DNA from 2 places in the Bacillus sp. AFS017336 genome. Region 1 is predicted to be linked to the other one. Evidence: predicted binding sites of a transcription regulator. Region 1 holds the regulator's gene; the other holds the start of a gene.
The links. Region 1 encodes Rex, which represses fermentation and respiration genes when NADH is low (regulators of the CRP and FNR family bind a similar motif). Its sites were predicted from a motif close to TTGTGAAATATTTCACAA; they were not measured.
Positions count from the first base shown of each region.

Region 2: CN601_RS08990 (cytochrome ubiquinol oxidase subunit I) is a predicted target of Rex. The motif match lies at 2,360-2,377, and genes of this name have one in related genera.

Region 1 is NZ_NUCO01000149.1:9,679-14,519, reverse strand. Features, by position in the region: gene CN601_RS25195 (ABC-F family ATP-binding cassette domain-containing protein) at 53-1,978, opposite strand; gene CN601_RS25190 (redox-sensing transcriptional repressor Rex) at 2,140-2,766, shown strand; gene CN601_RS25185 (CPBP family intramembrane glutamic endopeptidase) at 2,809-3,480, opposite strand; gene groES (co-chaperone GroES) at 3,754-4,038, shown strand; gene groL (chaperonin GroEL) at 4,097-4,841, shown strand, end outside.
Region 2 is NZ_NUCO01000017.1:130,104-134,944, reverse strand. Features, by position in the region: gene ggt (gamma-glutamyltransferase) at 1-1,105, shown strand, start outside; gene CN601_RS09000 (chromate transporter) at 1,118-1,684, shown strand; gene CN601_RS08995 (chromate transporter) at 1,681-2,211, shown strand; gene CN601_RS08990 (cytochrome ubiquinol oxidase subunit I) at 2,580-3,974, shown strand; gene cydB (cytochrome d ubiquinol oxidase subunit II) at 3,971-4,841, shown strand, end outside.

The DNA of each region.
Region 1 (4,841 bases):
TAAAAATGTAGATAAGAAAAAACGGATAGCAATCAGCATATCCGTTTAATCATTACTCTTGTAAGTTTTCCCATTCTTCCATTAGGTCTATTAACTTAGCTTCTAAATCATTTTTCTTACTTGTTAATTCGTGTACTAATTGAAAGTCTCCGTAAACTTCTGGTTTGCATAGTTCTAGTTCGATTGTTTCTATATCAAGCTCAAATTGCGAGATATTGCTTTCGATCTCCTCAATACGACGCTGAGTTTGACGAAGTTTTTTCTTTAATTCTTTGTCTTGTTGATAATCAGAAACTGGTTGAGATGATTGTTTAACTTGTGTTAACATAACTTCTTTTTCAGCTTGTTCTTTCTCATATGCTTCGTTTTTCTTAAATTGGTAATAGTCATAATCACCTAGATAAATTGATAATCCTTCTTTTGCTAGTTCGAAAGTTTTTGTGGATAATCTGTTCATAAAATAACGATCATGTGATACAAACAAAATAGTCCCAGGATAATCTAATAAAGCATTTTCTAAAACTTCTTTACTATCTAAATCCAAATGGTTGGTAGGCTCATCAAGAATTAGAAAATTAGCTTTTTTCATCATAAGTTTTGCTAATGCTAATCTTGCTTTTTCTCCACCGCTTAAAGAGGTAACGATTTTAGTCACATCATCGCCAGAAAATAAAAAATTCCCTAATATTGTTCGAATCTCTTGTTCAGGCTTTAATGGATAATCATCCCAAAGTTCATCTAATACTCTTTTGTTAGATGTAAGCTTAGCTTGCTCCTGGTCATAATAACCGACCGAAACATTTGCACCAAAATCAATTGTTCCTTGTAATTTATTTAAATCACCAATAATCGTCTTAAGTAATGTCGACTTTCCAACACCGTTTGGACCGACTAGTGCAACACTATCTCCTCGGTTCAATACAAACTTCATTGTTTGATCAATTGTAGGGATGCGGTTATATCCAATAAATAAATCTTGTATTGAAAGGACGTCATTTCCACTTTGTTTTTCAATTGCAAATGAAAAATTAGCTGAAGAATCTTCTCCAAGTGGCTTGTCTAATCGAACCATTCTGTCGAGCTGTTTTCTACGACTTTGTGCTCTTTTTGTAGTTGAGGCACGTGCAATATTACGTTGTACAAAATCTTCAAGCTTAGAGATTTCTTCTTGTTGTTTTTCGAACTGTTTAAGCTCTTGCTCATATTGAGCAGCTTTTAAATCAAGATATTTACTATAGTTCCCAACAAAACGTTGATGCCTACGATTAGATATTTCATAAACAATATTTACAACTTGATCAAGGAAATATCGATCGTGGGATACAATTAATACCGCACCAGGATAAGATTGTAAATAACGCTCTAACCAACTAAGTGTATCAATATCCAAGTGATTTGTAGGCTCATCCAGTATTAATAGATCAGGCTTTGTTAATAATAGTTTACCTAAAGCAAGTCTTGTTTTTTGCCCACCGCTTAACGAAGAAATTTTTGTTTCGTAATCTTCATTACTGAAACCTAAGCCGCTAATAATTGAACGAATATCTGCTTCAAACTGATAACCGCCGTTTTCTTTGAATGTATATTGAAGATGATCATATTCATTCATTATCTTGTCATAAACAGGCTGATTAGAATAGACTTCTTCTTGAGTCATTTTTACTTCTAATTTTCTCATATTTTCCTGCATCTCAACTAAATGATTAAAAACAGAATAATATTCTTCCCATATCGTTTGATCACTTTGTAATCCAGTATTTTGGGCTAGGTAGCCTACAGTAACGTCCTTAGGCTTATTTATCTCGCCTCCGTCGTAAGACAATTCACCAGCTATTATTTTGAGTAATGTAGATTTTCCTGCGCCATTACGACCAACAATCGCAACTCGATCATTCGTTTGAACTTCTAATTTTATATTTGAAAGAATAATGTCACTACCAAAATACTTTGAGACATTATTTACTTGTAAAAGAATCATGGATAACACCTCATTGCAAAATTTTTTATCTGAGTAACTGTAGACTGTCAAAATTCTTAAATATAGTGTATATTTTACATTAGAACAAGTACTTTATTACTAAAGTAAAGCTAAATTACACACCATAGTAAAAAGAATTACAGTAAGTGGGGGATTAAAAAATGGACTCGGAACAAATTAAAATTCCACAAGCTACTGCTAAACGTCTACCTTTATATTACCGTTTTATAAAGAATTTGTCTTTATCAGGTAAACAAAGAGTTTCTTCAGCAGAGTTAAGTGAAGCAGTAAAGGTAGATTCCGCTACGATTAGAAGAGATTTTTCTTATTTTGGAGCACTTGGAAAAAAAGGATATGGATATAACGTAAATTACTTATTAACTTTTTTCTCGAAAGCGCTTAACCAACATGAAGTGATGAAAGTTGCATTAATTGGTGTAGGTAATTTAGGGACTGCATTCTTACACTATAATTTTATAAAAAATAATAATACTAAAATTGAAATGGCATTTGATATTGATCCAAATAAGATTGGAACTGAAATTGGTGGAGTACCTGTCTATAATTTAGATAATTTAGAAGACGTAATGAATGATGATATTCAAATCGTTATTTTAACTGTACCTGCACCTGTAGCTCAATCAATAGCAGATCGATTAAATGGAAAAAATATAAGAGGAATCTTAAATTTTACTCCTGCTCGAATTAGTGTACCAGAACATATTCGTATTCATCATATAGACCTAGCGGTTGAACTACAAACATTGGCATATTTTTTACAACAATAAAATTAGATTAATTTAAAAACCCCCAAAATATTGGGGGTTTCTTTAATGTAAATTTAACTGCTGAAAAACTACAAATGTGTTCATTAACATATGTGTTAAAATTGGAACGATAATTGAATTTGTACGTTTGTATAAATAACAAAATACGAAACCAATTAGGAAGTAAGATAAAAAGAATGGTAAGTCGCCATGCATAAACGAAAATATTGCTGAACTAATCCCAGCAGAAATAATAAATGGTAAGCGATTATAAAGCCTTTTGAAAATGATTCGGCGGAAAATTATCTCTTCTAATATCGGTGCTACTAGACTTGGTATGATAATAAATGCAGGATTCAGTTTAGCAATATTTAAGATATTTTGAGTATTTTCAGAGCCTGTATGTAAATTGAATACATAAATTAAAATGATATTACACACAATTTGAGTTGCCATCGTAATGAAGTAACCTAAAATTACCCAATTTAATATTGTACGATAGTTATGCTTAAAATTCTTAATTCCTTCAAAAATGGGCTTATGTAATAAAATCAGTATAATAATTAAACCAGTTATGAAGCTAATACAACTCCATAAGGCCACCGCTTCAAGGGAAGCAGTCTTCTTTTCCACTCCAGCGTATAAATTACTATTTAATAAATAGGGAACCCCAAATGCCGCCGAATATTGAATAACAGCATAAGTTAAGATAATCAATAAATCTCTAGTTTTCAATAAGATAGCTCCTTTGTGTTGATATTTTTCATAACCCAAAGGTTGATAACAACATGTACATTATTTTACTCGTTTCTTTAGTTTCTTAAAAGAAATTTTCGTTTTTTATTTTACATTTAATTGTAAAGATAAAACTGATTATATTTCGACAAGAAAAGTGCCTGCTTCAGACTTGCAAAATTTTTTGATATTATTTAAACTAATAATTGTGTTAGCACTCAATATTAATGAGTGCTAAAAAATAATGATTTGATTATTGAGGAGGTATTACACATGTTAAAGCCATTAGGTGATCGTGTTGTAATTGAGCTTGTTGAGTCTGAAGAAAAAACTGCTAGCGGTATCGTGTTACCAGGTAGTGCACAAGAAAAGCCACAAGAAGGCAAAGTTGTTGCAGTAGGTACTGGACGTGTACTTGAAAATGGTGAGCGCATTGCTTTAGAAGTATCTGTAGGTGACCGCATTATCTTCTCTAAATACTCAGGTACAGAAGTTAAGTACGGTGGTACTGAATACCTAGTACTTCGCGAAAACGATATTCTTGCAATCATAGGTTAATAAAATAAAATACTTAAATTAAAAAATAAATTTTTTATATTATAAGGAGGTCATTTCAATGGCTAAGGACATTAGATTTGGTGAAGAAGCTCGTCGCGCAATGTTACGTGGTGTAGACGCTTTAGCTGATGCTGTAAAAGTAACATTAGGACCAAAAGGACGTAACGTAGTTCTTGAGAAAAAATTCGGTTCTCCATTAATTACAAATGACGGTGTTACAATCGCAAAAGAAATCGAATTAGAAGATGCATTCGAAAACATGGGTGCAAAATTAGTTGCAGAAGTTGCTAGCAAAACGAACGAGATTGCTGGGGACGGTACAACTACTGCGACAGTTTTAGCGCAAGCTATGATTCGTGAAGGTCTTAAAAACGTAACTGCTGGTGCAAACCCAATGGGTATCCGTAAAGGTATCGAAAAAGCAGTTGCTGTAGCAATTGAAGAATTAAAAACAATCTCTAAACCAATTGAAGGTAAAGAGTCAATCGCACAGGTTGCTGCAATTTCTTCAGCAGATCCAGAAGTAGGACAATTAATCGCTGAAGCAATGGAGCGCGTAGGTAACGACGGTGTTATTACACTTGAAGAATCTAAAGGCTTCACAACTGAATTAGAAGTAGTAGAAGGTATGCAATTTGACCGTGGATACTCTTCACCATACATGGTTACAAATTCAGAGAAAATGGTTGCTGAATTAGAAAATCCATATATCTTAATTACAGATAAAAAAGTAACAAATATTCAAGAAATCTTACCGGTACTTGAGCAAGTTGTTCAACAAGGTAAGCCACTATTAATCATTG
Region 2 (4,841 bases), on a different contig from region 1:
ACAATTTACTACATCTGAGTTTGACGAATGGTTCAAAACATTCACTCCAGATGATCGAGCTCCGGAAATCGGTGAAATGTGGTCATCCAAATCGCATGCTAAAACTTTACGAGAAATTGGAGCAACAAATGCAGAAAGCTTTTATCGTGGAGAGTTAGCAGAAAAAATTGCTTCATTTATGAAAGAGCATAATGGATATTTAAGTTTAGAAGACTTAAGTGAATATAAAGTGGAATGGGTAAAACCAATCTCTACTAATTATCGTGGATATGATGTATGGGAAATCCCGCCGAATGGACAAGGCATGGTCGCGTTAATGGCACTAAATATTGCCAGAGGTTTTAATTTTTCTACAAAAGATGAAGTTGATACATATCATAAACAAATAGAAGCTATGAAACTAGCTTTTACTGATGGAAAAACATTCATTACCGATTCAGAACATATGAATATCGATGTCGATGAGCTATTGTCTGAAGAATATGCTGCTTCACGCAGAGAATTAATTGGTGATAAAGCGATTGAACCAGAAAATTACACTCCTCCAAAAGGTGGTACTGTTTACTTAGCTACTGCTGATGGGGAAGGGAATATGGTTTCATTTATTCAAAGTAACTATATGGGATTTGGATCAGGAATCGTCATTCCAGATACGGGTATCGCACTTCAAAACAGAGGACATGACTTTTCGTTAATTCCAGAGCATTCAAATTCACTTAAACCAGGTAAAAGAACATATCACACGATAATTCCAGGATTTTTAACAAAAGATGGCGAAGCGGTAGGTCCATTCGGCGTAATGGGCGGATATATGCAACCACAAGGCCACGCACAAGTTGTAATGAACACGGTAGATTTTCTATTAAATCCTCAAAGTACATTAGATGCACCTAGATGGCAATGGATGGAAGGGAAAAAAGTGGTAGTTGAACCTCATTTTCCAAATCATCTTGCTCAAGCACTTGCTCGAAAAGGCCATCAAATTCAGATTGCTACGGATTGTAGCAGCTTTGGAAGAGGCCAAATTATATGGCGTAATTCACAGAACGGTGTGTTAATGGGAGGAACAGAATCTCGAACAGATGGCGCAATTGCAGTTTGGTAAAGGAATGATTCAATGTTAAATCAATGGCAACTTTTTTTAGCTTTTTTTAGAGTAGGAATGTTAGGTTACGGGGGAGGTCCATCTTCCATACCACTTATACATACAGAGGTTGTAGATAAGTATAAATGGTTAAATAAAGATGACTTTTCCGATGTATTAGCAATTGGAAATGCTCTTCCTGGACCAATCGCAACAAAGCTTGCGGGATATATTGGATGGAGGATAGGTGGGGTAGTGGGTATGCTAAATGCAATAATCGCAACAACGCTACCGACTGTCATCCTACTTATGATTCTATTATCAACGTTAAATCATTTTAAAGGCATTGCTTGGGTACAAGGTATGTCAAAAGCGGTTGTTCCAGTAGTAGGAGTGATGTTAGCGACTTTAACATGGGATTTTGTAGAAAAATCAAGAGAATCTCTCGGTTGGAAAATTACTAGTATAATTGTAGTAACTAGTTTTATCCTTCTCTATTTTTTAAATGTACATCCTGCAATACTAATCGGATGTTTAGTTGGATATGCCTTTTTCTCAAAAAGTAAAAATGAAAAGAAGAAGAAGGTGAAGGCATCATGATCTTTTGGAAAATATTCTTGGCATTTTTCTTACCTGGAATTTTCGGATACGGTGGTGGACCAGCCTCTATTCCTCTGATTGAGAATGAAGTTGTAGATAAATACGGATGGATGAGTTCAGTTGATTTTAGTAATGTGCTTGCATTAGCCAATGCACTACCAGGTCCAATAGCTACAAAGCTGGCAGGGTATATTGGTTATGCTAAAGGAGGAGCGTTTGGCGCATTTGTTGGATTATTTGCTTCAATCGCACCATCACTTATTTTGATGATTGCATTATTAAGCATATTAATGAAGCACAAAAATTCACCTAAAGTTAAAAAAATGACTGCATTTGTTAAACCGCTAATTGCAGTATTACTTGGCATTATGGCTTTTGACTTTTTCAATGATTCATATAATGGTGTAGGTGTAACTCAAACAATCATTATTAGTGTACTTTCTCTATTATTTTTGGAGCGTTGGAAAATTCACCCTGCATATGTAATCGGGGGAGCACTTGTATATGGAGCTGTATTCTTAGCATAGGTAGTGGAACATTATTGAAGCAACAGTTAATGTGGTGTTGCTTTAATAATGTTTTTTTGCGTGGAGTCTTTTTAAATTTATTACCATAATGTGAAGTGTCATAAAAATAGCAATTATTATAGCATGTAAAATTTATACACATCAACATTTGTGAATTTAGTCACAAAATAGACAATTTATTGACACGAATTTGACATATAAGATTAAGTCAAAAACCCTTTTAGAAAAGTAAACTATAAGTAACAAGAGATACCGTATGTGCTTCTCTAGAAATTACTTAATGAATTATTTGTGAAAAAATGTTCAAAGTTATCCTGAGCTTTATGAAATTTTTTTTGAAATATTCTTTATCCTAAGGGGGATGGACCGTGAGTGTGTTAGAACTTGCAAGATTACAATTTGGTTCCACGACGATTTTCCATTTTTTATTTGTACCACTTTCTATTGGTTTAGTATTTATGGTTGCAATTATGGAAACATTGTATGTTTTTCGAAATAACGAGACATATAAAAAGTTAACAAAATTCTTTGGGCACTTATTTTTAATTAATTTTGCTGTTGGTGTTGTTACTGGTATTATTCAAGAATTTCAGTTTGGTATGAACTGGTCTGAGTATTCTCGATTTGTAGGGGATGTATTTGGAGCACCGCTAGCAATTGAAGCACTTTTGGCGTTTTTTATGGAATCTACGTTTTTAGGAATATGGATTTTTGGTTGGGAAAAACTGTCTAAAAAAATTCATTTATTGTGTATTTGGCTAGTTGCATTTGGAACTGTCATGTCTGCATTTTGGATTTTAGCAGCTAATTCATTTATGCAGGAGCCAGTTGGTTATACGATCAAAAATGGACGTGCACAAATGAACGATTTCTTGGCAATCATTACAAATCCTCAGCTAAAAGTAGAGTTTCCTCACACGATTGCTGGCGCTTTAGCAACTGGTGCATTATTTGTAGCCGGTGTAAGTGCATATAAAATTTTAAAGAAACAAGAGATCGCAATCTTTAAGAAAGCATTCAATCTAGCAATGGTTGTCGCTTTAATAGCAGGAATTGGCGTGGCGTTTAGCGGCCATTCTCAAGCGAAGCATTTAATGGAATCACAGCCAATGAAAATGGCTGCAAGTGAGGGGCTTTGGAAAGATAGTGGCGACCCTGCAGGCTGGATGCTCTTTGGTCTGATCGATTCGAAAAAGAAAGAAAATAAATATGAGGTAGAAGTACCATATTTATTAAGTTATCTAGCTTACGAGAAGTTTGAAGGTAAAGTACCTGGAATGAATACATTACAAAAGCAATATGAGAAATTATATGGTCCCGGAAATTATATTCCACCAGTTAATACGACATTCTGGAGCTTTAGAATTATGGCAGGAGCAGGAATGGTCATGATTTTAATGTCGATGCTAGGATTATATTTTAGTTATCGTAAAAAATTAGAATCAAAAAATCTATTCTTAAAGGCAACGATTTTCCTTATTTCATTACCATTTATAGCAAATACAGCTGGATGGGTTATGACGGAAATAGGCCGTCAACCTTGGACTGTGTTCGGTTTAATGACGACAGCTGCATCTGTGTCACCTAATGTTTCAAAAGGATCACTTATATTCTCTATCATAACTTTTACTTCAATGTACGCAATTTTAGCAGCCGTTTTAGTTTACTTGTTTGTGAAAGAAATTAAAAAAGGAACACATCATGTTAAAAAAGAAGAGGTTCCTACTGTTGATCCGTTTGAAAGGGAGGCTACAATTGTATGATTGGGTTAAATGAATTATGGTTTTTACTTGTTGCAGTTTTATTTATTGGCTTCTTCTTTTTAGAAGGCTTTGACTTTGGTGTAGGTATATCTACGAAGCTACTAGCTAAAAATGATACTGAAAGAAGAATATTAATAAATACAATTGGACCATTTTGGGACGCAAATGAAGTTTGGTTATTAACTGCTGGTGGAGCAATCTTTGCAGCATTTCCGAATTGGTATGCAACGATGTTCAGTGGCTATTATATTCCGTTTGTATTCGTCTTAATGGCATTGATTGGACGCGGAGTTGCTTTTGAATTTAGAGGGAAAGTTGAAAGTTTGAAATGGGCAAAAGCCTGGGATTGGGTAATTTTCTTCGGTAGTTTATTACCACCATTTTTATTCGGTGTACTATTCTCTAGTATCCTTAGAGGGATGCCAATCGATAAAAATATGAATATATCTGCTGGATTTACTGATTATGTTAATTTATTCACTGTAGTCGGCGGTATAACTGTGACGCTTTTATGTCTATTACACGGATTAATGTTTTTAACATTAAAAACGGTTGGAGACTTAAGAGATCGTGCACGTTCTCTAGCACGTTTAGTAATCATACCAGTATTCCTATTCTTAGTTGCATTTACTGGTATGGCATTTTTTGAAACGGATATGTTTAAAGTAAAAGCGCAAATAACTGTGCCACTTATTTTATTAATCGTATTATCTTACGTTCTTGCTACAGTCTTCATCTTTAAGAAAAGAGACGGTTGGTCATTTACTATGACAGGACTTGGTATTGTACTTACTGTAGGAACTCTATTTACTTCTCTGTTCCCAAGAGTCATGATTAGTTCAATAAAAACAACTTATGACTTAACAG